DNA from 3 places in the Psychrobacillus sp. 05T411 genome. Region 1 is predicted to be linked to each of the others. Evidence: riboswitches for the same ligand, from Rfam matches in the RefSeq annotation. Region 1 holds a riboswitch; each other region holds the start of a gene.
The links. A riboswitch is a leader RNA that binds a small molecule or an ion and turns the genes downstream of it on or off. The one in region 1 is predicted to bind thiamine pyrophosphate.

Region 1 (7,636 bases):
GCAGTTACTACGGAAGGAAGAGTGGGGAATATTGCATATAGTTACCCGTTTGAGCTGTAAGTAAACAAAAGGGGGGACAATTAGATGATTCCAACAACAATTGATTCCATTTCTATCGCTACAATAAAAGAAAAAGGCATGGAATCCATCGTCGATTGGTTAAATCAGTATCAGCAATCGTTCTATATACTTGGCTCATGCTATCTTAGTAATCAGCTACAAATAGAAGAGCTTTTTTACCGATCCATATTAAAAATTCAAAAGGAACTGCCTCATGTTAAAAATAAAATACGATTTGAAACATGGGTAACATCCATATTCATACAGAACTGCCGGGAGCTTTCTCGTGATAAAAGTTTGCAAGTTTCGGAGGAAAGTGAACCTCGTCAAGATGTCTTTAAAGTACTTGATCGATTACAAAAGGACGAGAAAGCAGCAATAATCCTTACATACGTACAACAATTTTCTCAAGAAGAAGCGGCATATCTTCTTGAAGTTTCAGAGACAAAGATGAAAGAGTTGTTGTTCTCCGGGATTCAGTCTTTTAAAAAAGAACTATGGTCCGATTCAACCTTTCATGGTTGTGCGGAGTATCAAAAAGATTACCTCGATTACTTAGAACAAACGATGGAACGGTCGAAAAAAATTGATTTAGAAGTACATATATACTGGTGCCAACAATGTAAGGAGGAGTTGGCTACTTTTCAGGATGTCATATCAACTCTGTCAAATCTTACAGATAGAATAGAAGATTTGCATATACCAACTGGTTTTATGGAGAATGTTAAACAAAGGCTAAAAGAAAACGAGAAGCACAGGCAACAGAAGAACAAGAAACGTAAAAGAATAGGACTTGTTTTTGCAAGTGTATTCGTATTATTGATTGGTATAGGTTACTTTACAGGGACATTTACCAGGGCCTACTATTCATGGACAGAAGAGGATCCGCAATTGATTTCCTTTTTACAACAAGGCCTTGGTGAAAGGCTAAACCTAGAAGCTGAAAGCGATGGGGTAAAAGTTACGATTAAGAGCGTAATTGCTGATGATGTTCAGACACTAATTTTTTATGAAATTGAAGATACAGTAGAAGACAGCCAATATATGATGAATTATGGTGATGGGGTTTTAGTAAAAAATGAATATGAAATCATGAACAATACAACCCATTATACAAAGTATTATCCTCCTGATCTAGAATCGGATATAAATAACGAAGAAAATAATGTGTATCGAGGAAAGATGAGTTTGCTGCCACTTAAAACGGAGAACGGGACAATTGAACTCCACATAACAAATCTTCATAAATTGATTCGTGATTCTACTGAGCGGCAAAATCTTTTGGGTTACAGCAACATCGAAAATAAATCAGGAGAATGGACTTTCGAGATACCTGTAACAAAACAGCCTTCTGTCGAATATGCATTGAATGAAGTTAAAGAAATAGAAGGGATTCCCGTTCGATTTGATAAACTAACTATTGCCCTAACGGCGACGATAATCCAATTCGGTATTAATCATGAACAGCCAGAGAAGCGTATAGATTTTCTAGATTTTAACAATTTGCAAGTAAATAATAAAAAAGTGAAAGCGGATATATATAGTACCTCTTATGTGGATGCACAGCAAGACATAAATTGGAATACATTTCAAACACAATTTGAACCACTTTTTGGAGAAAAACCAAAAGAGGTTAACGTGCAGCTTAAATCTGTCCAATTAACATTTGAAGACAAAAGAACCATTGAATTGGATGTTACCCCGGAACGTCCTCAAACTTTTGAATATGCAGGAAGTACAATCACCATAGACAAGCAGGAAGATGAACAGTCTACCGAGTTTGTTGTAAGCAATCATGAAGTGGAAAATCGAGCATATGAGTGGCTGCAATTCAATTTTGTAAAGGAGGATGGAGAGGTACCTAGTATAACGGACATGAATTCAGAAGTAGTGATTGTTGATAAAAACGGGATCGAATACGATATGTATCAAACTTCTTTTTCCTATGAAGAAATCGAACAGCCCCGTTATTTCAATACGCTTGAAAGCGCTCGGTTTCAAGGTGAAAATATGATTCCTAAGAAGTTGGAGATTTATGGATATCGTACTACAAAATATTTGGATGATGTTTTGAAGATTTCTTTGGAATAATAAGTGAAGAAAAAGACCAATATGGGTGCCAGACTCCCGGTCTGATAAATTTTTAATATACCCGAATGAAAATTCTGTTTAACGAAACATTCTTGTAATTAATTATAGTTATGTTACCATTTAGATGCATTAATAATTAAATAGATGACTGCTAGGGGAGCCTATTTTAGGCTGAGACACATCTTGGATGTAAACCCTTTGAACCTGATCTAGTTAATACTAGCGGAGGGAAGCAGCTGGACCCCTACTGTCGTATGTTTAGTTTAATTATGTAGAAAACAGCCGCTTTCCGTTTATGGAGAGCGGTTTTTTGTTTTCAAAAATATAACTTGGAAGGGGAAAAGAAATGAAGAAGGAAATAGAAAATCGGATTAATAAAGCAGTTGATGAGCGAAAAGAAGAATTAAATCAGTTACTCGCAGATTTAGTTAGTTTTCCGACAGTTAGTCCACCTGCTTGAAATACAAGTGAAAAATAAAACAACTATTATTTTGGGAGGTAAGCGGTATGAATGCTACCAAGAAATTCAGTGATCGATTATTTGAAAATGTAAAACCAATTTGGGCGAAAAATCATCAACATCCATTTGTACAGGAGTTAGGAAAAGGAACATTGGCAGAAGAAAAGTTTATCCATTATATGAAGCAGGATTATGTCTATCTACTAGATTATTCCAAGCTTTTTGCAGTAGGAGTTCAAAAATCGCTCAATTTAGAAATGATGACCAATTTTTCCAAAACGCTTCACGATACGCTTCATTTTGAAATGGATTTACATCGAGCATTTGCAGCAGAGTTTGGAATTTCTAAAGAGGAGTTGGAAGCTACTAAGCCAACCCCTACAAATTTGGCATACACACGCTATATGTTAAATATTGCTCAAAACGGTTCACTCGTAGAACTAGTTTCCTGTTTACTTCCGTGTGCTTGGGATTACTGGGAAATTGGGAAGTTACTACGCGCACAATATGGGGATAGCTTATCCACTAATAAATATGCAAAATGGATTGAAACATACGATTCCGAAGAATTTGCAGCAGGTGCCAAGTGGTTAATACAGCTAATGGATCAGCTAACAGAAGGTAAACCTGAATGGGAGCTGGCACGAATCGAAGAACACTTCCAAATGACGTCTAAGTTCGAATATCTGTTTTGGGAAATGAACGATCAACTAGAGGAATGGCCAATCTAACTTGATTCAGCAAAAAGACGCCTGAGTGACCAACATCTTGCTGGCCTCAAGCGCAATTCAAAATCTGGACGCAATTACGCCGAGGCATAATTGATTTTAGGAGTGAAATGTATGAATAAAACAAGAAAGCTAACATTGACATCACTTATTATTGCAATTACGACCATTTCTAGTCATCTCATTTTTATACCAGTTGGTTTTGCAAAGATTTTCCCAATTCAACATTTCGCAAATGTCCTGTTAGCTGTTTTATTAGGTCCTTGGTATGCAGTAGGTGGGGCATTAATCGTTTCTACTTTACGAAATCTGTTTGGGACAGGATCTATTTTTGCTTATCCAGGAAGTGTTATTGGAGCGCTTTTAGCTAGTATCTTTTATATGAAAACGAAGAAGGTTGGATTTGCATTTGTAGGAGAAGTGATTGGTACTGGTATTCTCGGTGCCATTGCAACTTATCCAATTGGAGTTCTCTTATTTGGAAAAGAGCTAACGGTATTTGGGTTTGTGCCAGCTTTTATGTTTAGTTCGTTTACGGGAGCATTGCTAGCATTTGGCTTGTTAAAAGTAATGATGAAAAACAAAGTGATCGGAGGACTATTAGATGAAAACAGTGCTTACAATAGCAGGATCTGACTCAGGTGGAGGAGCAGGTATCCAAGCAGATATTAAAGCAATCTCTGCAAACGGTGCATTCGGAATGTCCGTAATTACGGCGGTCACAGCACAAAATACAAAGGAGGTACGTTCTGTTCAACAAATTGATTTGAATATTATTGAAGATCAGCTAGAAGCAGTATTTGACGATATTCGAGTAGATGCCGTGAAAATTGGGATGCTTGGAAATGTTGAAACAGTTCATGTAGTAGCGGAAGCGTTAAAAAAATATAAACCAAAATATATCGTCGTTGATCCCGTCATGGTTTCAAAAGGCGGTCATTATCTTTTAGAGCAATCTGCAGTAGAGGCTTTAAAGAAAGAAATACTTCCTCTTTCTTCTATTATCACACCAAATATTCCAGAGGCGGAAGTGTTGATAGGAAGAACGTTGCAAATGGAAGAAGAGATGTATAAAGCTTGTGAGCAAATAATGAAGATGGGTGTCGAATCTGTATTGATAAAAGGAGGACATTTAATGGGACCTCCAAATGATCTTTTCTACAATGGAGAGGACTTCCATTGGTTAAAAGCTAAACGAGTTGATACGAAAAATACTCATGGCACAGGTTGCACATTATCATCTGCAATTGCAGCAAATCTGGCAAAAGGTTCTATTTTACTAGAAGCAGTGACATTAGCAAAACAGTATATAACGACTGCGATTACACATAGTTTGCCTTTAGGTTCGGGACATGGGCCTACACATCATTTTTATGATTTATACGAGAGTTCAAAAATAGGAATGAAATAGATAGGAGAATACTAAATGAATAAAAAAGTAGTAGGCGACCTTTTTTCACTTGTCCGCAGTCGAAACCCACTTGTTCACCATATAACAAATGCAGTAACGATCAATGATTGTGCGAATGTAACACTTGCAATTGGGGCTTCGCCTGTGATGGCAACAAGTGTAGAGGAAGTAGAAGAAATGGTGCAATTAGCAAACGCATTAGTGCTTAATATAGGGACGATTCAAGCGGAGACTTTTTCTGCAATGATACTTGCTGGGAAAGCAGCAAACGAGAAAGGAATCCCCATTGTATTTGACCCTGTAGGGGTAGGAGCTACTTCTTACCGAAAAACGTTAGCAAAGGAACTGTTACAAAAGGTGGGAGTTACAATTATTAGGGGGAATGCGAGCGAGATACAATCACTAATTGGTGGGGTAGGAAAGACACGCGGAGTAGATGTAGGGGATAACACCTTGGATGGTAAAGAACTTGCGATGAAGGCTGCAAATCTTTTTTCTTGTGTTGTAGTAGTCAGTGGAAAAGTAGATGTTGTATCCAATGGAAAAGAAATCGTTCAAATTGAAAATGGGGATACTTGGTTAACTAAAGTTACAGGTACAGGATGCATGACAACCTCTTTAATAGCTAGCTTTGCAGGAACGACAGATGATTATTTTTCTGCAAGTATCGGGGGTATGTCAGCCATGAGTCTAGCAGGAGAAAGAGCGAAAAAGGATCTTTCTGAAGGAGCAGGAATTGGTCAATTTAAAGTTAAATTGATGGATGAAATTTCTCATTTAGATGAAAATATATGGAGAAAAGAGGTCTCTATTGTTGAATCTTGATATGACATTGTATTTAGTAACGGAAGAATCAGTCTCCATAGATTCATTGTTAAAAGTGGTGGAGCAAGCAATTAAAGGCGGCGTGACGATTGTACAGCTCCGAGAGAAAAGTAGTTTAGGAAAAGTGTTTTATGAGAAAGCAAAAGTATTAAAAGAACTGTTAGATTCTTATAATGTCCCGTTGATTATAAATGATCGAATAGACATAGCAATCGCAGTAAATGCAGCTGGCGTGCATATTGGACAGTCTGATTTACCTCTTGCTACTGTAAGGGAAATCGTCCCTAAGTCATTTATTATTGGTGTTTCAGCAGGAAACCTAGAAGAAGCCATGAATGCCGAAAGGGATGGGGCAACTTATATAGGAGTGGGTTCCGTATTTCCAACAGGTACAAAAGAGGATGCCAAGCTTTTAACGCAGGGAGTACTTGAAGAAATTACGAAAAATATTTCAATTCCTGTCGTGGCAATTGGGGGTATTACGATAGATAATCTAGACACACTCCGATATAAAGGACTTGCTGGTGTTGCTGTGGTGTCAGCTATAATGAAAGCGAATAACCCTTCTCTTGTCGCTCAAAATTTTTTAGAAAAGTTTAAGCAATAGTATAAAAGAGGATGTCCTTTGTATTTGGCAGGAACATCCTCTTCTTCTATTTATTCTTTTGCAAAATCAAGCTTCACTTTACCTTCTTCAAAAGAAAGACTAGCATTAAACGTCTGACCATTTTCTGCTACAAAGCCTTTAATCATATTTGTCTTACCTTTCGTACAAAGCAGTTTTATTTGGCTAGGCGTTATTTTTTTCTTTAAAAAGTATCCATTAAAGGTCTGTGTACAGCCATTTTTGTATTCTGTGCAACCATAAAAACTTTTATGGGCAATTATGGACCCTTTTTGACATTTGGGACAAGTTACAATAGGATCTCTTTTGAATTTCGAATCATATTTTGATGCACGAGGAGCAAGTTTTATATCTATGTTTTTTGTTTTTAATTGATTCGGAACTTCTTGCAATAAGCTGTGAATGAATTTCGCTATACTGCCGAGAAATCGTTCTTGTGAGCCCTCACCATTACCTATTTTTCGCAAATAAGTTTCCCATTTCGCAGTCATGGATGGGCTTGCGAGTAGATTTCCTTCAATTGCCTGGCAAAGAACGCGCCCTTTATCCGTAATGGAGACGATATTTTTCTTGACGTCGATATAGCCATGACGTTTTATCGTTTCGATAATGCCACTTCGAGTCGCTTCTGTACCAAGGCCTTCTACTTCTTTTAAAATTTCTGTTTCATCTTTATTGTCCACAAGCTTTCCACAAGTTTTCATCATGGCGATCAGTTGACCTTCTGTATAAGGTTTCGGAGGCTGTGTTTTTCCTTCTTTTATATCAATATTACTTTCCACTATTTCCTGCTCACGTAAAGTGGGTAGGGAGGGCTCATCTTTTTCAGTTTCCTTAGAAGAACGAACAAATAAAGCTTTCCAACCTTTATCACGCTCTGTCTTTCCGGTTGTAAAGAAAGGTAACCCATTTACATCCGTCGTCACTTTCGTTTCCGTATATAAATAATCGGTATGAAACATAGCGAGTGTCGTACGTACAATTTCTTCGTATAAGTTTCTTTCTATACTTGATAAACCAGCAAGCTTAGCTTGTGTAGGAAGTTTTTTCGTTGGTATTATAGCATAATGCTCTTGTACCTTTGAACTGTCCACATACCGCTTTTTAGGTGCAAGCGAATGGACAGGGAAGGGCTGCCCAATGAGCTGTTGATAATCGGATACTTGTGCAGCAAGATAGGAAAATTCACTTGGCGTAATATAACGCGAATCTGTACGAGGATACGTAACAAGTTTCTTTTCGTAAAGACCTTGCATCGTCTTTAATACGTCTGCCGGACTTGTTTTCCATAATCTGTTTGCAGTTGCCTGTAATGTGGATAAAGAATGGAGCTGTGGTGGTGGCATCCGTTTATCCAGCTTTTCCACAGAAGTAATAACACCTGGTGAATTTGGTTGAATATGATGCTGTGCAAGCAAGGCCTGTATAATTTCTCT
Region 2 (11,216 bases), on a different contig from region 1:
ATAACTAGTGAGGTGTTTAATAATGGGCTTATTCACAGTTACAGTTCTTGGTTTTGCGGTATGTATAGGGATTTCTGGCTATACAATTATTCATTACTTTGCTAAAGGCATGAACACACACGACGCTATCCAAGTAGATCCAAAACCTTCTAAATAATCCAAACAACCGCATTTTATGCGGTTGTTTTTTTGTGGCTTAAGCTATCCAATATAATATAAACATTTCAGTAGAATGTTTAACTTCGTCTTCTGAGTACTTTGGACTTGAATGTCTAGTAATACCTTTACCGACATTTCTAAATACAAGATTATCGTAAATAGTGCAGCAGGAAGTGACGGTAATAATGTAGTAATCACTTCGTCCAAAGCGAACCGAAAATCTACAAGTGTAAATTGGATACTTGCTCATTTTTAACAAAATTAGATGTCATTACGTCTCTTTTTCCTTTCATTTTGGTTACAACATCATTTCAATTTTATGACAACATAGTACTATTACATCAATTTAGCAAATCTCATTAATCAAAAATAACCATTTTCTATTGAAACAAACGTAAACTTCCAACATATAACATATGGCAAACCTCTATTTATCTATTATACTAACTAAGTACCATTAGATTGGAGGAACAAAAATGTTTTCAAATGCACATATTGGAATAGATTTAGGAACAGCAAATACATTAGTTTATACAAAAAGCAAGGGCTTACTTATAGATGAACCTACAGTTGTAGCGATTAATAAAAAAACAAAAGAAATTGTTGCTTTCGGTGAAGAAGCAAAAAAAATGATCGGTAAAACGCCTATATCCATCGAAGTAATAAGACCACTTCAAGATGGGGTCATTGCAGATTTCGATATTACAACTCAGTTATTGAAACTAATCATGCAAAAAGCTAGCAAAAAGTTAGGTACTGCACTTCGAAAACCGACTGTCATTGTTTGTACTCCTTCAGGTGCAACATCTGTCGAGCGTAGAGCAATTCAAGATGCCGTTCGACAAAGCGGTGCCAAAGAAGTGCAACTTATGGAAGAGCCTGTTGCTGCTGCAATAGGAGCTGGTCTTCCCGTCAATGAACCTGTTGCGAGTATGATTGTGGATATCGGCGGAGGTACGACAGAAGTTGGAATTATTTCGTTTGGCGGTGTAGTTGCTTCTAACACGGTAAAATCTGCTGGTAATCGAATGGATGAAGCGATTATCCATTTTATTCGTAAAGAATATAATGTCATCATTGGAGAACCAACTGCCGAAAATATAAAAACAACAATTGGACATGCATTGGTCCCCCATACTGTAGAACAAATGGATGTCCGCGGAAGAGATGTGGTAACCGGTTTACCTAAAACAATCCATCTTTCTTCCACACAAATTCAAGGAGTTTTGAAAGAACCGCTTGAAATTATTTTAGAAGCAGTCCGAGCAACACTTGAAATATGCCCGCCTGAACTCTCCGGGGATATCGTAGATCACGGTGTAGTACTTACAGGTGGAGGTGCTCTTTTAAAAGATATAAAAGAATGGCTTTCAAGTGTTATTGAAGTACCTGTTCATCTTGCACCTGAACCTTTACAATCAGTAGCAATTGGTACAGGGAAGTCTTATTTTATATCTGAACGCAAACAAAAAATAGCAAAATAAAGATCAAACAAATGACAAGCAATCCCCTTTCATTTAGTATAAAATAAAAAGATAAATTAATTTTAGGGGGAACATTATGTCACAGTTAGATGAAATTTTATTATTCAATAAGTCTTTTGTAGAAAATAAGCAATACACGCCATACTTAACTACGAAGTTTCCAGACAAACGAATTGTTATTTTAACATGTATGGATACTAGACTTACGGAAATGCTTCATAAATCGATGAACTTTAAAAATGGTGATGTCAAAATGGTAAAGAGTGCTGGCGCCGTTATTAATCATCCCTTTGGCGGTATTATGAGAAGTTTGATCGTAGCCGTTTATGAACTTCAAGCAGACGAAATTTTCGTCGTTGGCCATCATGATTGTGGCATGAGTGCAATCCAACCAGATAAAATAGTAGGGAAAATGATCGAAAGAGGTGTAGATCCTCATACTTTCGATGTATTAAAATACTCAGGTGTTAATATGGATAAATGGTTAGAAGGCTTTTCAGATGTAGAAGAAAGTGTTTTACATAGTGTGGATATGATACGAAATCATCCACTCATTCTACCAAGCATTCCTGTTCATGGACTAATTATTGATCCAACTACCGGACGTTTAGATTTAGTCACAGATGGTTCTATCGACAAGAAATAAAATATTTCCCGGGAAATCGACACATAAAAGCCAGTTGTTCAGTAATGGAACAACCGGCTTTTTAATTTTTTATAAAGACTCTTACCCTTTCAATATTCTTCACTCAGTGAAGCATACATATAATGGTCTTCCCACTTACCATTAATAAATAGAAGTTTACGAAGTAGTCCTTCTCGTAGGAATTCATTTTTTTCCAACACTTTAATCGATCCAGCATTTCGTGGAGACACATACGCCTCAATACGGTTTAAATGGACATGTTCAAAACCAAATGATTTGACCATATGCACTGCCTCAGATGCTATCCCTTTTCCAACAAATTGTTCATCCATCGAATAACCAATTAATCCACTTGAAAAGGGCATTCTTTTCAGGCTATATAAGGAGATATGACCAATCATTTTATCCGTATTATGCTCGTATATACCAAAACCAAACTCTCTTTTTTCTTGCATCAAAAGCAGGGATTCTCTAATCTTTTCTCTTTGAACTGTAGTAGTATAGTAGTCATCTCGATGCAAAGGTTCATAGACGGACCAATAATATTTGTTTCGGTAAACAAGATCCGCTAAACCCGGTGCATCTTTTATATTTAACGTCCGTAAATAACAAGTATCCCCTTCAAAGTAAATCAAGCTTTTTCACCCTTTTGCATTAGTCAATTGAATAAATTCGTTTACATCTTGAATGCAAAGATTGATACCTTTTATCCAAAACGGTTCTTTCGTAATATCTTCTCCTAAATGTTTCATCGCTAAATCTTCCACCGTCATCATAGCTGTATCTTGAAGTAGAGCAATGTATTTTTCTTCAAAATTAGCGCCTTCTGAAATAGCTTTTGCATAAATACTTAAAGAAAATAAATATCCAAAAGTATATGGGAAGTTATAGAATGGTACGTCAGTAATATAAAAATGTAATTTAGAAGCCCAGAAATGTGGATGAGTTGTTTCCAGTGCATCGCCATACGCTTCTTTTTGAGCTGCTTCCATTAATTCATTTAATCTAGTTGCAGAAACGAATCCATTTTTATGTTCCTCATAGAATCTAGTTTCAAACAAGAAGCGTGCATGAATATTCATAAAAAATGCAACGCTACGCTGAATCTTATCTTCTAAAAGCGCAATTTTTTCTTCATCTGTTTTTGCTTCTTTTACCGCAGCATCTGCAACAATCATTTCGGCGAATGTAGAAGCCGTCTCCGCTACTCCCATTGCGTATTGACGATTCATCCAATGGACTGGTCTTAAAGCATATGAATGGAAAGCATGTCCCAATTCATGCGCAAGCGTCGAAACATTGGACATAGATCCACTATAGGTCATGAAAATACGAGATTCCTCTGATACTGGCATTCCTGTACAAAAGCCTCCTGGACGTTTGTTTGGACGATCTTCCGCTTCAACCCATCCTTTTTCAAAAGCATTTCTTGAAAATGCCGCAAGTTTAGGACCAAACTCTTTGAAATGCTTCAAAATAAACTCCGCACCTTGTTGGAAGTCCATCTTTTCTGTAGAAGCACTCACCGGGGCATCCAGGTCATACCAATGCATTCTTTTTTCGCCTAGCATAGACGATTTTCTGTTTAAATATTCAACGAATGGTGCTTTATTTTTGGAAATAGCACCCCACATTGCGTCCAGTGTTTCTTGTTTCATGCGATTGATTTGCAAAGGTTCCTGTAAAACGGAATCCCAACCTCTTTTTTCATATATAGCTAGTCTAAATCCTGCCAGATGGTTCAGTGTTTTAGCGAAAAAGTCTTCTTTCTCCGTCCAAGCAGACTCTAATGTATCAAATGTATCTTTCCGAATTGTAGCATCTTCATGCGAGCTTAAATTATTGGCTTGTCCAACAGATAACTCTTTTTCCTCTCCATCCATAGTTATTTTAATACGCATGTCACCTACTAGTAAATCGTATAATTGGCCCCAAGCATGATATCCATCAACACTAAGCGTTGTTATCATATTTTCTTCTTTATTGGAGAGCATTTGCTTTGATTCTTCTCTCCACTCGTTTAATACAAATGCAAATATAGAAAGTTCCTTTGTTTGAAGCAAATCTTGCCAAATAGATTCTTCCGCCTGCCCAAGCACTTGCTGGATCGTAAGCATCGCTGAAGATAGTTTTGCATATAGAGCTCCTACTTCTCCTTCTAATAATGCAGCATGCTTATCCCTTGTATCTTGTGCTAACAAGCAGCCGATTACTGCCCCACCTTCAGATAAATTTACCGCAATATCCTTCAAATTTTCAATCGTATGTACTATTTTACCTACATCTTGAATGGAGGAAGGTGTACAAAAACTTTTAAGCTCCTCTTCAAATGCCACCAATTTATTCTTTACTTCATCTAAGTGCTTTCGAAGTTCTGTTGAACTACTTCCTCCCACAAAAAAGGAATCTAAATCCCATACAAGTGAATAAGTTTCTGTATTCATTCAAATCTTCCCCCTCTAATGACAATATATTTAGAAATTTAGTATACCATGTTTTCACCTTGCAATTATGCGGTTTTCGTCACATAATATTCATATTTGCAATTTGTCCTCTCATTATTTCAAAGGTATACTTACTATATAGAAGGAGGAGATCGAATGGTCAAAATAATCCTTTTGATTTTAAGCTTAATCTCTACAATCACTGTGCATATACTTGCAAACGCACTCCCTATAAATAATCAAACAACTGAAAGTATTTTAAATAGACTTCCTATATTTTTCTCACCTGCCCATCATGTATTTTTTATTTGGATAATTATTTATCTATTATTGGCAAGTTGGATTTGGAATAGTATAAAAGAGTATCGTGCTACACAACAACTCCCTTTGAAACGAGTTTTACTCTTTGTCGTTACTTCTATTTTTCATAGCGCATGGATTCTTTTTTGGCATTTTGAGCTGTTTAATTACTCTCTCATTACACTATTTGTTTTACTTGGAACCTTATTTTTACTTTATATGACTTATCCAGGAAAACAACAGAATTGGATGAGCAGATTGCCTATTTCCATTTATTTTGGTTGGGTTTTTATTATGATGTTTATCAATCTTGATTATCTTTTAACTTATTATGAATTCAGTGGTTTAGGAATTACAAAGTCTCTATGGACGGTTATTTTCTTGACTATTGCCACGGCTATTGCCCTTCACTTTCGGTATCATTACGAAGACCGTTCGATTGTAATCGTTTTTATTTGGGCATTTTTAGGATTAGCTGTTCGTCATCTGTTTAACGAGCTACTCATATCTACTGCCTCTATATTTTTAAGTAGTGTGCTTGTTGCAGGCATCCTATTCATCAAAAAAACGCCATCGAAATAATTATTTCGAGTGGCGTTTTTGAATTGCTTAATCTAATTTTGTTAGTAAAATCGGTCCTTCTTTTGTTACAACAATTGTATGTTCGATTTGAGCTACCAATGATTTGTCAGGTGTGACGAATGTCCATCCGTCCCCAGACTCTACAATATGTTCTGCTTTTTCGGAGATAAATGGCTCTACCGCAAGTACCATACCTTCTTTTAAAATCGTTGGGTCCCATGCATCGTAATAATTTAATACATGTTGTGGTGCTTCATGCAGTGATTTCCCAATACCATGACCTGTTAAGTTCATAATAACGTGTAAATCATTGTCTTTTGCTTCTCTTGCCACTGCTTTACCGATTTGGTTTAAGCGAGCACCTGTCTTCACTTTTAACATCGCACGGTTGAAGGCACTTTCTGCTACAGTACATAGTTTTTCTTTTTCTGGGTAGCCGTCTCCAACTACAAAAGAGATACCTGTATCCGCAAAGTACCCTTCATAAGAACCTGACACGTCAATATTGACCATGTCACCTTCTTTTATGACACGTGAACCTGGAATACCATGGGCAACTTCTTCATTTACACTAATACAAGTATATCCTGGGAAATCGTATTCCCCTTTTGGTCCTGAAATTGCCCCAGTTTCTGTGAACATTTTGCCTGCAATTTCATCTAGCTCTTTTGTTGTGATACCTGGTTTGGTTGCAGCCTGCATCGCATCGCGTACTTCTGCCACAATTCGGCCGATTTTTTTTAACGCTTCTAACTCTTCATTTGTTTGTACAATCATCTATATAAGATCCCTTCTTCATTAACTGTACGATAATCATATCATATTTATAGTCTATTCGGCAGTAAAAGACGTGGTGCTTTTACGAACAGAATTGTGCAAATAAATACCGCAACTAAAAATACTGGAATCATATAAGTAGAATTATAAATGATTGAATATAAAATAGGGTTTTGATCTCCGGCAAATTCGCTAAAAAATAGAAAACCAGACGTTACATGTGCTAAATAACGGAGAAATGCTGCAACAAATGTACCAGCAATAACAGCTATAATCATTTTCTTCGTATCTTTGTTTTCTAATGCTTTCATAAATGAAGGTCTAAAGAAACCGGCAAATCCTGCCACCATAAATGCGATAAAATAATCGATTGCTACTTGTAAAACGACAATTTCAAAAGAAAGCGGTGCCGGGTAAAAACGGCCAGTTACTACTTGCAATAAACCAATTAAAAATCCAGTAATTAGCCCCGCCACAACTCCACGCCTGAAAGCAATTAAAATGATCGGTACAAGTACGAAGGTAACTGATCCACCTTGCGGCATACCAAACCCAATTAAGTCTAATACGTATCCTAAAGCTGCAAAAATAGCAATTTCCACTAATAATAATACACGTTGATTTCTCATTGTAATCCCCTTTTTTTGCCCACAAAAAAAACGACACCCGGGATAGACCCAGACATCGCGCGATTGTCAGTTTCCATCCACATCCCTACGCAAGTTTGAACTTACAGGTTCGAAGGGTACGATCTCAGCCGCATAAGCGACGCCCCTTGTGGTTATGAATTATTTAGTTCGAATTCATTGTAGCCCAATAAAATTAGGAATGCAACCCCTCTTATTTCATTGGTATACTTATAGAAATAATAGATAACGGAGGGTTATTCGAATGATAGAGTTATTAAAAGATTTAATCCGCATAAAAAGTGATGATTTAGAAGGTGCAAACAAAGCCCTGCTATTTTGTAAATCTTGGTTAGAACAACGTGACATTACTCCGACAGTGTATGAACATGATGCTAAACTTATGCTAGTTGCAGAAATGGGTAGTGGGGACGAATGTATTATTTGGAATGGGCATGTGGATGTGGTACCAGGTAATCCTGAACAATTCATACCCTTTATGGAAGGTGACCAGTTATTTGGAAGAGGTTCTGCCGATATGAAAGCGGGGGTTGCTGCTATGATGCAAGCATTTTATGAGCTTTCATTAGTTCCCCAAAAACTCACGAAAACAATACAATTACATATTGTGACAGATGAAGAAACGTTCGGAGATACATCTAAATTCCTAGTCGATCAAGGATTTCACGGAGATTTCGTCATTTGCGGTGAGCCAACCCATTTACATATAGGACTGCAAGCAAAAGGAATTATTCAATTAGATGTCATACTAAAAGGGAAATCCAGCCATGGAAGTCGTCCATGGGAAGGAATCAATGCAATAGAGCACGCTTTCTTATTCGATCAGGAAATACGTAAACTCTCTTTTTTAACGGCAAGTAATGCATTTTATGATTATCCTTCTTTAAACTTGGCAAAAATACATGCAGGTGAAAGATTCAATGTTGTACCAGACGAATGTATTATGTCTTACGATATTCGCTTTGTTCCGGGACAACATGCAGGAAGTATTATAAAGGAAATAAAGGATACAGCTAGCAGTCTCTTTCCAACTAGCGAAGTAATCATCCATTCCACTGCTCCGGCAGTAACGACAGAAGAAAATAATGAATATGTAAAAAGACTGCAACAAATAACGACTGGTATAAGGAAGCTGCCAACTAATTTATTTGGCCAACATGGATCTGCCGACACTCGTTTCTATGCGGAAAAAGGGGCTGGTGCCATTGAGTTTGGACCGAGCGGTGCTGATTGGCATGGAGAAAAAGAATATGTTACTATCTCGTCTGTAAAGCAATTTAAAGAAATTTTAGTATCATTTGCTTTGGAATGAACCGTAGTTTCTAAAATGGAAAGGAGATACAATACGTGCATAATAGTAAAATGTTAAGTGCTCTATCCTATTTTAGCGTATTATTTGCACCTTTTATTGTTCCGATTATTGTCTTTTTTGTTTCGCAAGACAAAGAAGTGAAGCATCATGCAAAAAAGTCATTAATCTCGCATATTATACCAGTCATTTTAATGATTATTTTATTTATTATCATTTTTGCAACTGTAGTTCCAACCTCGTATTCGATGAGCATGACCTTCGAACAGCCTTCTTTTTGGGCGGCATCTGGTCCCTTAATATTTATTCTTTTATATGCAATTGTTTATATTATTGTTTTAATATGGAACATTATACAGGGTATTCGCGTGTTGAGATAATGTTTATGGTACACTCATAACGGGAATATAAACAGCATAGAGAACAGCATGGGAGAGATCATGATGAAAGTAAAAGCGATCGTAAAAACTGCAATTAAATTGGCTCCAATCGTCATTCCAATTGTAAAAAAAGCAATACAAGCTAAAAAAACGACGAAATGATCAAAAGCTGTCTCCTGTAAATGGAGACAGCTTTTTAAATGTATGGTTTTAATGCTGTTAATGATAGATAATTATCGAAGCCTTCTATTCTGGAAACTGGTGATGTTACGGTTTCTTTTTGGCTGTTTATAATTTCTTCAAATGATAGAGGATTCGGATTTGGCAACTCGTTTGGTCGTACTTGTAAATTTTTATTATAATGTACGAAGAACGCGTTTGCCATTAGACGATATCCTTCCATCGAAGGATGCACATCTGCCGGATTCGGAATAAGTTCTTTTGCTTTAGGTGCAAATGCTTCTTCTACTGATATAAATTTCGCACCATTACTTTCTGCTTGCATTTTTAATATGGCATTTAATGTATCCAATTCTCTTTGAACACCTTGTTTTTGCGATTCATGTGCATGTGGATAAGCAAAATAATATCCCATTACATAAATTTTAGCTTTCGGAGCAGCTTCTTTCACTTCGTTTATAATTTCGGTGATATTTTTCCTTACACTATTTAATGCAAAATCAGCCGGAATTTGTTGATACGAAAGCGAGCCGTCCGATGGGTTTGCTTGAACAAGTCTTAGTAAATCATTTGCACCTGCAGAAATTGTAACAAGCGTCGCATTTTTTAGTAGTGCTTTTGCTTCTTCCGACTGCACCGTGGATAATACATCAGCAGTAGTGAACCCAGGAAAAGCCAGTTCTTTCGAATAAAACGCAAGCTGACGCGAACGTTTCAATTCTTCAGCTATTAAATCTGCATAACCAGCATCAATCGCACGGTTTGGGGTTTGTCCCGCAGCTAAGGAGTCACCGATCGCAATATACACTTCCGAACCCTTTGCTTCAACCGGTAAAGCCGAAAAAGGAAGCAGTAAAAAAACGATTATTATAAACCATTTCTTCATGCAATGTTCAACTCCTTAAAATGCCCATGTACCTTTCCGGAAAATAGGCTCCATTGTACCATCTTCTAGTTCACCCATAATATCCATATCTGCGCTGCCAATCATAAAATCTTCATGGACAATCGATGTATTAAGTCCAAGTCGTTCTAAATCTTCGTGAGATAATCCACGAGCTCCCTCCACACAAGTTGGATAAGCTTCCCCGATGGCAAAATGATTCGATGCATTTTCATCAAACAATGTGTTGAAGAACAATACATTCGACGCAGATATAGGAGATTCATGCGGAACTAATGCAATTTCTCCTAAATACTTAGCACCTTCATCAGTTTGTGTTAGTTCGTGTAAAAGTTCCTTACCAATTGATGCCTCTATTTTTGTAATGGCACCATTTTCAAAAGTTAACGTGAAATCATCCACGATATTTCCTTGATATACAAGGGGCTTTTTATTTTTCACATAGCCATTTACACCAGTTTTTAGAGGAGCTGTATATACTTCTTCCGTTGGCATATTGGCAATATAAGGATCATTTTGTGCATTTTTACTAGCCCCTGTTAACCATATATGGTCTTTCGGTAACTCTACTTGAATATCGGTTTCTTCTGCTTTGTAATGGAGCTTTTTAAAACGCTTTGCATTTAAAAGCGCGGCACGTTTTTCTAAGTTTTCAATATGTTCTTTCCATTTTTGTACCGCATTACCTTCCCCAACTCTCACTACTTTGAAAATAAGTTCCCATAATGCTTCCATTTGCTGTTCAGCATCTAACTTAGGGAACACTTTAGCAGCCCATTTTTCAGAAGGTATTGCAACGATGGACCAAGTAATGACATCATTCATTACTGCTTTTCGATAGTTTTCCAACGCTTTTCCGGATACCTTTTGAAAATTGGAAATTCTGTCAACTGACACACCTTCCAATAAATCTGGATTGTCCGCGTCAATCCATAATAATGCACCTTTGTTTTCGATTAACTCGTCTCGTTGCATTGCTAACCATTTTGGATATTCATGAAATGCTTGATCTGGGGCTAAATCGTAAAATGCACGAGCGTTTACTTCGTCCGTATAGTTGACGTCTACTCGTTTTGCTCCTGCTTCATACGCTTTTTTTACAACAAGCCGAGTAAACTCTAGGGTTTCTGTTGTTGTTCCAATTAATAAAGGCTGATCCTTTTGAATGTTTAAGCCAACTTTTACAACTAGCTCTGCGTATTCTTCTAGTTTTTGTTGGAAATTCATCTTTATTTCCCCTTTTTCTCTACTGTTTTAGAGTTTCCTTCTATTAACGCACCGCGATGCCAGATTTTTTGAACCGGTTTACTCGGAAGTTCTTTTGTCCATTTTTTATACGTTTTCTCATCTGAATAAGTTAATAAAGTCAATACTTCCCCATCTTTTCCTGCGCGACCAGTGCGC
Region 3 (11,216 bases), on a different contig from region 1:
AATACTTTCTGTTACGAGGGGTTGCAAGTTTTTTAGAGAATCCTTAGTCGTACAATTTAAATTTTTTTTACTATGAGAATCAGTGGCTGACATAACAAATGTAATACCATCCACTCCACTTTTCATTGCTCTTTTAAAACCAAAATCATTTGGTACAAGGGCAAAAAAAGTAGCTGGAAGATTTTTAATTTCTTTCATCACTTCTTCTGCATCTGCTAAATTTGGTATCCACTTTGGATGAACAAATGATGTAGCTTCTATTTCTTTGAAACCACTCTCTACAAGTTTATTAATTAGGATTATTTTATTTTCTGTTTGAACAAACTTCGATTCATTCTGTAGTCCGTCTCTCGGTCCAACCTCAATGATTTTAACTTGATCTGGTACTTTCAAAAGTATCACTACCTCTTTTATTATTTTTTCTTTATCGAAGCTAATTTGCCAACTTTAATTCAAAAGATTAGGAAGGAAAAGAACTAGCTCTGGAATAAATGTAATCAATAAAACCACTACGACGAGAACTAAAAAGAATGGAATAATTTTTTTACTTATTTGCTCTATGGAAACGTTTGCAATTTCCGATGCAATAAAGATGTTTAGTGCCATCGGTGGCGTTATCATACCAATTGAAGTGTTTACTATAATAATTATCCCTAATACGATTGGATCTAATCCTACTTGAACAGCTATTGGTAGTAGAATAGGGGTTACTAGTAAAATAATCGCATTAGTCTCAAGGAAAACACCTAATAAAAGTAATAAAACGTTAATTAATAATAAAATGATAATCGCATTGTCTGACACGCTTAGAATTGCAGAAGAAATAGTTCCTGGAATTCTCTCTGCTGTTAATAACCATGAGAATGCACTTGAGGTTGCAATTACGAAAAATACAATTGCTGTACTTTGACCGGAGCTTAAGATGATATGGTACAAGTCTTTTATTTTAATTTCTTTATAAACAAAGAAAGTTATGATTAAGGCATATACACAAGATACAGCAGCTGCTTCAGTTGGTGTGAAAATCCCACCATAAATTCCACCTAAAATGATAACTGGCATTAATAAAGACAAAAATGCTTCTTTAAATGACTTCCACACATCTGAAGAAGAAAGCCTTTTGCTCTCCATATTGTTCTTTTTTGCAATAATCATAAGAACCAAGCAAAGTGCAACAATCATTAATATTGCTGGAATAACTCCTGCAATAAATAATGCTCCAATAGAAACGCCACTGATAACTCCATAAGTGATCATTGGAACACTAGGAGGAACTACTACACCTAAAGTTCCAGCTGACGATACTACTGCTGCTGCATAGTCTGTTGGGTATTTTTCTTTTTCCATCGCCGGAATCATAACTTTACCTATAGCTGATACAGTTGCTGCATTGGATCCCGAAATTGCTCCAAAAAATCCTGAAGATAAAACTGTAATTATTCCAAGACCACCTGGTAGTGATCCAACTAAACTATTGGCGAAATTAATGAGCCTTTTTGAAATACCCCCTGTCTGCATTATTGATCCCGAAAGCATAAAGAATGGAATAGCCATAAAGGGAAAAGAATCTATTGAAGTAAACATTCTCTGCGGAATCATTGTTAGTGGAGCAGAAATATCACTGAATACAATCGCGATAATAGTAGAAAGACCTAAACTTACAGCGATTGGAATGTTAATTATTAGTAAGACAGCTAAACTTATGAATAGTATCGCTATTGTCATAATTGCACATCCTCACTGTATACTTTTTCCGTAAACGGAACTAACGACATTTGTATCGTTCTAACGATAATTAAGATTCCCCCAAAAAGAACTGCAACGTATGCATACCAAATTGGAATTCCTAATCCCGGAGAAATTTGTGGATTCATAATCTGTGTATTTACTAGAATCATTGAGTAATAAGTAACAATTAGTCCAAAAGTTAAAATTAGTAATGCACGCAAATAATGAAAGAACTTCTGAACTTTAAAATTAAACTTTTTCACAATAAAACTTAATCCGAGATGTGTATTGTTTTTAAATCCTAATCCAATTCCTGCGAATGCTAACCATATCATTAAGTATCTGGAAGCCTCTTCAGCCCAAGTTAACGACCCTAATTCGAAATATCGAAAAACAGTGGATAGCATTACGAATATAACCATTAGAGGAAAAGTAATCAATAAAATATAATTTTCTATATTGTTAATCCTTGATAATACTTTTTTCATAGCTCCATCCCCCTTTGTAGAATAGGGGAGAATTTTTCCCCTACTCAATCAAACTTAATTATTTTTCATTTTGAATTCTCTCAATATAATCTCCATATTGGTCTTTATATTTTTCCCAAACTGGTTCCGCAGCTTTTTGGAATTCTTCTAAATTTACTTCGTTAATTTTCATACCTGCATCTTCTAGCCCTTGGATATACTTATCTTCTTCATCTTTTAATAACTGGCGTTCAAAGTCTCTTGCCTCATCAGCTGCTTTTTGAACAGCTTCTTGCATTTCTGGGGAGAACTTTTTCCATGTATGCTCTGAAATCAGAAGGTGTGCAGGACCGTAGAAATGTCCAGTTAAAGAAAGATACTCTTGTGCTTCATTAAATTTGTTTGTATAGATTAATGCAAGTGGATTTTCTTGTGCATCTATTGTTTTTTGTTGAAGAGCTGTATACAATTCACTAAATGCCATTGTGGTTGTATTCGCGCCCCAACTATTAAAAGTATCTACATATACATTATTTTCAGGTACTCTTATTTTCAGCCCTTTAAGGTCTTCTGGCGTATTAACTGGATGCTTACTATTTGTAACATGTCTAAATCCATTTTCCCAATAAGCTAATAGCCTAATATTACTTTCAGGTAATTTAGATGCTATTTCTTTACCGATTTCTCCATCAAGAACCTTGTATGCGTGCTCTCTGCTACTTAAGATATAGGGTAAATCGAATACTCCCATTGCCGGTTCAAAAGATGTAATAGTTCCCGGTGCAATAGCTATATCAACTGTTCCAAGCTGTAATCCTTCAGTTAAATCTCTCTCACTTCCTAATTGCGAACTAGGAAACAGTTCCACTTTTACAGGCTGCGGTGAGTTCGCCTCAAGAATTTCTTTAAACTTTTCTGCACCTAACTGATAAGGGTGTGTTGGCGCAAGAACATGCCCGAATTTAATTACGATTTCTTTATCAGATCCTACAGCTTTTCCCTCGACTTCTGATGAATTACATCCTGCAAGTAGTAATATCCCAACAAATAAGCTTAAAACAAGGTAAGTATTTATTTTTTTCATATTAATCCTCCTTAGTTTTAAAAAGATGTATTTCTTAATAAACACTGTTATAAATTGAGATTAAATCCTCTTTAGATAACGGTACATAGTTGTTAACTAGTAATCGTTGTTGACTTTCTATTACTTTGTCAACATAAGATTCAATATTTTGTTCTTGCATTCCATACTCTCTTAATCTCTTTTTTGGTAACAAGTTATTTAATAGCTCTTCTAATCTTTCAAAAGAAACATTTTTCTCTGTATAAGGTATACCTAATGCTTCACCAATAATTTCAGATAGCTCTTCTAGTTTTCCATTTGGAGCAATTTCCGCATATTTATTGAAAACACCCATTAGGAATCTGGCATTAGACTCTCCATGCGGAACTTTATGAACACTACCAAAGTGCATTGCAAACGCGTGAACCGCTCCACAAAGTGTATTCGATAATGCAATTCCTGCAAGTGTACTTCCTCTTAAAAAGTCAGAAATCAAATCAAATCTCTTTTCAAGCCCTTCTTCTTCTAAAATTTTAAATTTAGACACTAGGATTTTGATGGATTCCTTACAGAACATATCATTATATGGATTTGTTGTACTTGCTACAAAAATCTCCATAGCATGCACTAGCGCATCAATCGAACTGTGTAGGAATATTCCAGCTGGAATTTCATCGAGAAGTTCCTCAATTAATACTGCATGATCAGCAAAGTTTGATTCTATTCTTTTTCCAATCTTGGTTTTTTTCTCTGTAATATCAACTACAGAAACGCAAGTTACTTCACAACCAGTACCACAAGTAGTCGGTATTAAAATAAGTTCTTTGTTTCTTACAAGTGATATTTGATCCTCAAATATTTCTTTTGTTGTTCTTGCATTGTCAATACATAACAATTTGGTTATATCTAGTATTGATCCCCCACCGATTCCAATAATTCTTGGAATATCTTTCCCTTCAATACTCTTTAGAATTTCATCAATTACAATATCCTTCGGCTCACCTAATCCATAGTCATCCTGAAAAATAAAGTTACACATTACTTTTCCTTTCATGTACTTGGTGTATAAAAACTTTTCAGTAAAAATAGTATCTTCTTTGTTAACGTCAAATTGCATTACAAAATCATCAAAAGTTTTTAATTCGCTTATCTCTGGTCTAATTTTGAAATTATACATGGATTTTTTCCCCTTCACTCAATACTTAACATTTGTAAGTAAATCTCCAAAAATCTCATCTTCAGTGGCCGCAGATCTATTAATTGGTTCTGCTATCCAAGTTGTATTCATGTAATGTTTTTGTGTTACGTTCTCTGAAACAATATTTCCTCCCCATGTTCCACAGCCTAATGAGAATGTATTTGCCAAACCGTTAAACCAGTTGCCACTATTTGCAGCCCCATGAGGTTGTCTAACAATTACTTTTGCAGTTTTTGTTTGCAATGCCAACTGCTCAATTCTCTCAACATTGTTAGAATGGATACCACAAGAGTGGCCATATCCAGAATACTCCGTAATTCTATTAACCTTCTCTATCCCATCCTCAAAATTAATATATTTGTAAAGCGTTAGAACTACAGACATTTTCTCTCCTGAAAATGGATATTCTGTTCCTACACCTTCTTCTTCAACCATTAAAAATTTTGTGTTTTCTGGGATATTAATACCAGCTAACTCAGCAATTTTTCTAACTGGTTTTGCAACAATATCTCTTGATAAATGACCATCAACCCACATGACATTTTTTAGTTTTTCTTTTTCATCATTATTTAATAGATAACCGCCCTCATGATTAAGTTTTTCTAGAAAATCATAATAAATGGATTCTTGAATAATTAATGAGTTTTCTGCTGAGCAACCCGAGGCATTATCACCTGTTTTACCAATAGCTATTTTATTTGATGCATCATCCATGTCAGCGGTTTCATCAACTATTACTACTGCATTTCCAGCTCCGACACCATATGCAGGCTTACCTGAGCTATAGGCTGCTTTTACCATATCTCCACTACCAGTAGCCATAGTTAGATCACATTGTTTCATTAGTTCTTGAGACATATCCTTTGAGGGTTCTTCAATACAAATAAACAAATCCATTGGAGCACCGTTTTTCTCTAATACTTCTCTCATAATATCGACAACTTTTTTCGTTGTATTTTTACTTTTGGGATGTGGAGCAAAAATGATTGCATTTCTAGCTCTCAGACTTAGTACACCCTTAAATACTGGGGTCGCTTCTGGATTAGTACTTGGTACTAAAGCTGCAATCACCCCAATTGGTTTAGCAACTTTTTTAATCCCCATTTCTGGATCTCTTTCAATAATTCCAACGGTTTTAACATCCTTTATTTGATAAAAGATCGCAGGCATCTTTTTTGCTAACTTATTAACTTTTGCTTCTATCGTCCCCATGTCAGTTTCTTGCAAACATCCCTCAGCTATTTCTGTGGCAATTTCCAAACGAGAAAGTTTGTAAACTATTGCTGCTGCTAATTGATCCACCTGCTCTTGAGTAAATTCCTCTGCTATCTTCTGTGCTTTCCTTGCTCTTAGTACTAAATCTTTGATGATTAATTCTGTGTTCATGAATTCTCTCCCCTTCCCATTTTGTAAGCGTATACAATTTTATTTCTACAATATCCTCTAAACAATAAATATTGTATACATTATTAACTTTGTATACAATATCTTCATAAAAGAATATTATATTTATTCTGAAAATATGTCAATGTATTTCTTTAATATATTTAATATAGGACGCTCATTCCTTGGTATATAAGGGGTGTATCATTCTTTAACTTGATCAATTATTTTTCTATTATCTATTTCATGAGATAAAAAAAATCCCAAGCTCTATTACGAACTTGGAACTTCATTTATTAATTAAGGTTAAACTACCCGATTTTCAGGTTCTTTTTCCTCCAACACGGCTTCAATAGCCTCCGCATTCATCTGCATCATAGCCATACGAGTATGAATACTTGCGCTTCCGATATGAGGTAGCACTGTTACGTTTGGTAAAGTGAGTAATGGATGATCCATTGGCACTGGTTCGACTTCAAATACATCCAGTCCTGCTGCCCATATTTTATTCGTCGTTAATGCTTCGTATAGTGCTGGTTCGTCAATAATTCCACCACGTGCTACGTTAATAATTGCAGCAGTTTCTTTCATCAATCCTAACTCACGTTCACCAATCAATCCTTTTGTTTCTGGTGTTAAAGGAGTTAGTAAAACGATAAAATCTGATTCTTGCAGAAGTGCATCCAGTTCTACATACGAAAAACCGAATTCTTCCTCCGCCTCGATTTTACGAGTGCGATTATGGTATAGGACTTTCATGTCGAATCCTTTTGCACGTCTTGCTACTGCTTCACCGATGCGCCCCATACCAACAATTCCGATCGTTGCACCAAAAGCGTCCATACCAGTAAGTCCCATAGGCGTCCATGATTTCCACTTACCAGCACGAAGATCACGCTCTGCTTCTGTTACGCGTCTAGCAGTTGCTAAAAGTAATGCAAATGTCAGATCCGCCGTCGTTTCGGTTAATACACCTGGCGTATTTGTAACTACTATACCACGCTCTCTTGCCGCTTCTACATCAATATTATTGTAGCCAACTGCTAAATTACTCACTACTTTTAAGTTAGGAAGACTTTCCATCAATTCCCGATCTACTCTATCTGAAAGCATTGTCCAAAGAGCATGTGCATCTTTTGCTTCGGTTTTCAATTCATCGTAGGTCATTTGAATTTCTTCGCTATGCCACATTTTCACATCGAATTTTTCTTTTAATGGATTCACTATTTCATCTGGTAATTTACGAGTAATAAATATTTGTTTCAAAGCTTTTACCTCCAAGTATCTTAATGATTTAAGCATGGACGAGTTAATGAAATTTTTCAACTACATTTACATTAAAATTTTCATAGGGTATACTGGGGGCACATTTAAAAAAACTACATACCGTTTTCTGCACTAGGGGTGCCCATTATGGCTGAGATGCGAGCATTTGCTCCGATCCCTTATAACTCGATCAGGATAATACCTGCGTGAGGAAGTGCGGTGACTTTCCGAATTTTTCATATTGGATAAGTGGCTGCATCTTCACGGATGTGGTCTTTTTTTATGAAAATTTATCGGGAGGTTTTTTATTATGCAATGTGGTTTAAGCCCTATCGTCGGATTTCGTTTTTCGCTACATCCGATGACCAATGATTTTATTTCGGTGATTAAAGGAGCACTTCAAGAAACGGATACGTCGAATGTTTGGATGCATACAGATGATGTGTCGACAGTTATTCGTGGGAAACAAGTGCATCTGTTTAACGTCGCAAAAGCACTTACACTGCATGCGGCTAAAACAGGCGTACACGTTGCCTTATCGGGGACTTTTTCTGCCGGCTGTCCAGGAGATACTGCAGGGGATGCGTATTTAGATAAAACGGATGAAGTAGCAAACACGGATAAGACAAAGCAGTACGTATCTTCTCAATTTGCTCTATATCCGATGAATAATCCGAATTATATGGATGTCATTTACCGAGAAGTGGCTCGTGCTAAAGAGCGTGGGGTTTTCAATGAATCCATGCATTATGCAAGCGGTATTCACGGGGATATTCATGATGTATTTGCATTTTACGAAGAGACTTTTACACATGCTCGTTCGGAAGAATATAAACATTTAGTCATGACCGTTTCGATGAGTATTAATAGTCCTTCGCATGGAGGTCAATGATATGTTGAAATCTTGGAAACTAAAAGAAATTGTATTGATGTCTTTATTTGCAGTCGTGTTTGGGATTGTGTATTTATTGTTCTTACATGTCGGCAATATTTGGGCTGGATTTATCGGTCCAATTGCCTATGAATGGATTTTCGGTATTTGGTTTATCGTGTCCATTATTTGTATGTACATTATTCGTAAGCCCGGTGCTGCAGTCGTTTCAGAAACGATTGCTGCTGCCATTGAGGTTTTACTTGGGAATGCAGTTGGACCGCGCTTAATACTTTCAGGAGTTATTCAAGGTTTAGGGGCGGAAGCAGTGTTTGCAGCGACTCGTTATAAACGATTTGATTTGTGGGTATTGATGTTAGCCGGTGTTGGTTCTTCTGTATTTAGTTTTGTGTACGGATACTTTTTAGGTGGATTCGCTGTGTATAGCACCGGCTATGTAGCATTAATGCTAGGAATTCGCATAATGAGCGGTGCATTACTTGCTGGAGTAGGCGGTAAGGCGGTAGCAGATGGATTGCTAGCAACTGGTTCCCTCCGAGGATATGCGATAGCACGTTCGAAAAAAGGTGAGGCTCGTGCATGATGTAATTTGTTTTGACAAAGTGAGCTTTCGTTATCCTGATGAGGAAAAGTGGATACTTGAAGAATTTTCATTTTCCGTTCAGCGCGGTGAACGAGTTGTGATTACCGGTCCTAGCGGATGTGGGAAAACGACCTTGCTTTATTTGTGCAATCGTTTGTATCCGGATAATTGCGATGGTATTTTGTCTGGCTCAGTAAAGCTTTTTGGCAAAGACAGCTCTTCTTTTATTCCCGGGGAAATAAATCATCGAGTAGCGACCGTTTTCCAAGATCCTGATGCTCAATTTTGTATGCAAACCGTTGAAGAAGAACTTGCATTTACATTGGAAAACTTACATGTGAAGCGAGAGGAAATGGAAAAAAAGATTTCTGAAGTGTTGGCACTGACAGATTTAACTGAGTTTCGCCACTCGGTTATCCAAAAACTTTCCGGTGGTCAAAAACAGCGGATTGCTACTGCATGTGCACTCATTATGGAACCGGAAGTTTTACTGTTAGATGAACCGCTTTCCCATTTAGACCCATTTACGGCTAAAAAATATGTAGAGTGGTTAGATGAATTGCAACAAAAACGCACGATGACAATAGTGGCTATTGAGCATCGACTGGATTTATGGGGAGATTTTTTTGAAAGAACGATTTCATTGAATAAAACCGAAGTTACTTCTGCTTTAGTAAAAAGAAAAAGTAGTAAACAAGAAGATGCTTCGTTAGTTGTTAATAAAGTGCAAACAAAATCCTTTTTGCAAGAAACCACTTTTGCGTTAAATCGCGGAGAAATTGCTGTGCTTGCTGGTCCAAATGGGAGTGGGAAATCGACTTTGTTGAAAGCATTATGTCAGCTAATTCCATCTAGCGGGACTGTAGAGCCTAAGTCATTAGGGTATGTTCCTCAGTCTCCTGAGTTTTTGTTTCTTACTAAAAAGGTGCGAGAGGAAGTTGGATTTGGCGGTGGAAATAACGTCGATGAGCTGCTGACTCGATTGCAATTGGTATCTATTTCGGATGCACATCCTTTTGCGGTTAGTCACGGGCAGAAACGACGGGTGGCAATCGCTGCGATGCTTTCGGACGGACGAGAAGTAATTTTAATGGATGAGCCGACTTCTGGGCAAGACGCACAAGCTTTGTATGAATTATTTCAATTGATCGATGAACGTGCCTGTGAGGGAACGACATTTTTAATCATCACACATGATATGGAATTTGCTTATTGTTTGGCGGATTCAATTTTATTAATGAATGATGGATGTTTGACTGGGAAAATGGAAGCTGAGGTAGTATGGAGTGATGTGCAATTGTTGCTGAACCATCATCTGCTCCCTCCTAAAGAGGTGATGCTTCATGAAAAATGCTTTGCATAGGATGAATCCTTCTGTGAAATTTTTGGCGATTACTGTTTGTATGTTCACGATGGCTTTCTTCTTTGATCCCTGGACGCCACTAGTGTTTTGGATTGGTGTCCTTTTGCTGCAAGTCTTCTTTAGTAAAATTAATTGGAAGAAATGGTTGTTATTCATGCTGCCGTTCTTTGTAACGGCTTTCGGTTATTTTTGGACTACGCTTGTATTTGCGAAAGATCAGTCAGGACCTGTTGTATGGTCCATTTGGAATTTGCAAATTACGGAATTACAATTGGATCATGCACTTTCGTTGAGTTTTCGCGTTTTGGCATTCTCTAGTTTGTCTTTATTATTTGCAATGACTACGAATCCTGTGACCTTCATTTTAAGTTTAATGCAGCAATTAAGGCTATCTCCTAAAATTGCATATGGGGTGATGGTCGGTTATCAGTTCCTCCCTGTTTTGAAAGATGAATTTATACAAATCGGGCAAGCTCATCGACTAAGAGGAATTGGCGTTGAGAAAAATGCGTTGCAGCGCTTGCTTGGTGTCAGGCGTGTATTAATCCCTATGCTTGCGGGTGCTGTAAGGAAGGCGGAGCGTGCCGCTTTTGCAATGGAAGCAAGGGGTTTTACTGGTGAACGGAGAAGTAGTTATTTTCGAGTGATTTCGATTGGAAAAGTGGATTTAGCTTTGGTTATTTTGTTTCTATTCATGTTAGTTTTAAGCTGTACGAATAGACTATGGCTTGGTTAATATAGAAGTAGATATTAACTAGGGGGTGGGAAGTGTGTCTTTTGTTGCCTTACTTCGTGGGATTAATCTAGGCGCTAAAAATAAAGTGGATATGAAATCATTGAAGGCATTATTTGAAGCGATGGGTTATGAAAATGTACGAACTTATATACAAACAGGGAATGTAATTTTTGAGAATGCGACTTATGATGTTCAGCAGATGGAGAATGCGCTTCGCGAAACGTACGGCTTTGAAATTCCAGTTGTCGTTCGCTCGAAGGAAGAGCTAGAAGAAATACAAGAGCATCCTACTTTTTTGAAAGACCAGGTGTATGTCATGTTTTTAACGTACGACATTTCGGATGAACAGCAAGCATTGTTGGATAGTTTAGTAGACGATGAATTTATTGTATGGAAACGTCGAAATATCATCATTAGTTTGTCGAAAAACTATCATCAGACCAAATTTACTAATGCTTTTTTTGAAAGAAAGCTCGGTATGGCGTCTACTGCACGGAATCGGAATACAGTGAATAAAATAGTGTTGAAAATGTAGAT

Region 2: it holds a riboswitch for thiamine pyrophosphate, as region 1 does, so the genes downstream of both, thiT (energy-coupled thiamine transporter ThiT) here and tenA (thiaminase II) in region 1, are expected to answer to the same signal.
Region 3: it holds a riboswitch for thiamine pyrophosphate, as region 1 does, so the genes downstream of both, AC1DFT_RS09320 (YkoF family thiamine/hydroxymethylpyrimidine-binding protein) here and tenA (thiaminase II) in region 1, are expected to answer to the same signal.

What each region holds. Positions count from the first base shown of each region.
Region 1 is NZ_JBFTLO010000006.1:77,543-85,178, reverse strand. It holds gene AC1DFT_RS06540 (DmpA family aminopeptidase) at 1-60, shown strand, start outside; gene AC1DFT_RS06535 (DUF4179 domain-containing protein) at 85-2,151, shown strand; TPP riboswitch at 2,295-2,399, shown strand; gene tenA (thiaminase II) at 2,659-3,342, shown strand; gene thiW (energy coupling factor transporter S component ThiW) at 3,454-3,975, shown strand; gene thiD (bifunctional hydroxymethylpyrimidine kinase/phosphomethylpyrimidine kinase) at 3,944-4,750, shown strand; gene thiM (hydroxyethylthiazole kinase) at 4,766-5,575, shown strand; gene thiE (thiamine phosphate synthase) at 5,565-6,182, shown strand; gene AC1DFT_RS06505 (type IA DNA topoisomerase) at 6,233-7,636, opposite strand, start outside.
Region 2 is NZ_JBFTLO010000016.1:47,291-58,506, reverse strand. It holds gene AC1DFT_RS13725 (hypothetical protein) at 23-157, shown strand; gene mreBH (rod-share determining protein MreBH) at 636-1,643, shown strand; gene AC1DFT_RS13715 (beta-class carbonic anhydrase) at 1,720-2,289, shown strand; gene AC1DFT_RS13710 (GNAT family N-acetyltransferase) at 2,379-2,924, opposite strand; gene AC1DFT_RS13705 (M3 family oligoendopeptidase) at 2,931-4,733, opposite strand; gene AC1DFT_RS13700 (tryptophan-rich sensory protein) at 4,890-5,615, shown strand; gene map (type I methionyl aminopeptidase) at 5,643-6,392, opposite strand; gene thiT (energy-coupled thiamine transporter ThiT) at 6,440-7,021, opposite strand; TPP riboswitch at 7,087-7,178, opposite strand; gene AC1DFT_RS13685 (M20 family metallopeptidase) at 7,284-8,351, shown strand; gene AC1DFT_RS13680 (magnetosome magnetite crystal formation protein family) at 8,402-8,728, shown strand; gene AC1DFT_RS13675 (SGNH/GDSL hydrolase family protein) at 8,925-9,794, opposite strand; gene AC1DFT_RS13670 (aminopeptidase) at 9,810-11,039, opposite strand; gene AC1DFT_RS13665 (DEAD/DEAH box helicase) at 11,042-11,216, opposite strand, start outside.
Region 3 is NZ_JBFTLO010000009.1:6,061-17,276, forward strand. It holds gene AC1DFT_RS09285 (hydroxymethylglutaryl-CoA lyase) at 1-393, opposite strand, end outside; gene AC1DFT_RS09290 (TRAP transporter large permease) at 448-1,725, opposite strand; gene AC1DFT_RS09295 (TRAP transporter small permease) at 1,722-2,216, opposite strand; gene AC1DFT_RS09300 (TRAP transporter substrate-binding protein) at 2,275-3,279, opposite strand; gene AC1DFT_RS09305 (iron-containing alcohol dehydrogenase) at 3,314-4,435, opposite strand; gene AC1DFT_RS09310 (aldehyde dehydrogenase family protein) at 4,454-5,842, opposite strand; gene AC1DFT_RS09315 (2-hydroxyacid dehydrogenase) at 6,146-7,105, opposite strand; TPP riboswitch at 7,230-7,335, shown strand; gene AC1DFT_RS09320 (YkoF family thiamine/hydroxymethylpyrimidine-binding protein) at 7,416-7,997, shown strand; gene AC1DFT_RS09325 (ECF transporter S component) at 8,002-8,580, shown strand; gene AC1DFT_RS09330 (ABC transporter ATP-binding protein) at 8,573-9,943, shown strand; gene AC1DFT_RS09335 (energy-coupling factor transporter transmembrane component T family protein) at 9,924-10,679, shown strand; gene AC1DFT_RS09340 (DUF1697 domain-containing protein) at 10,714-11,214, shown strand.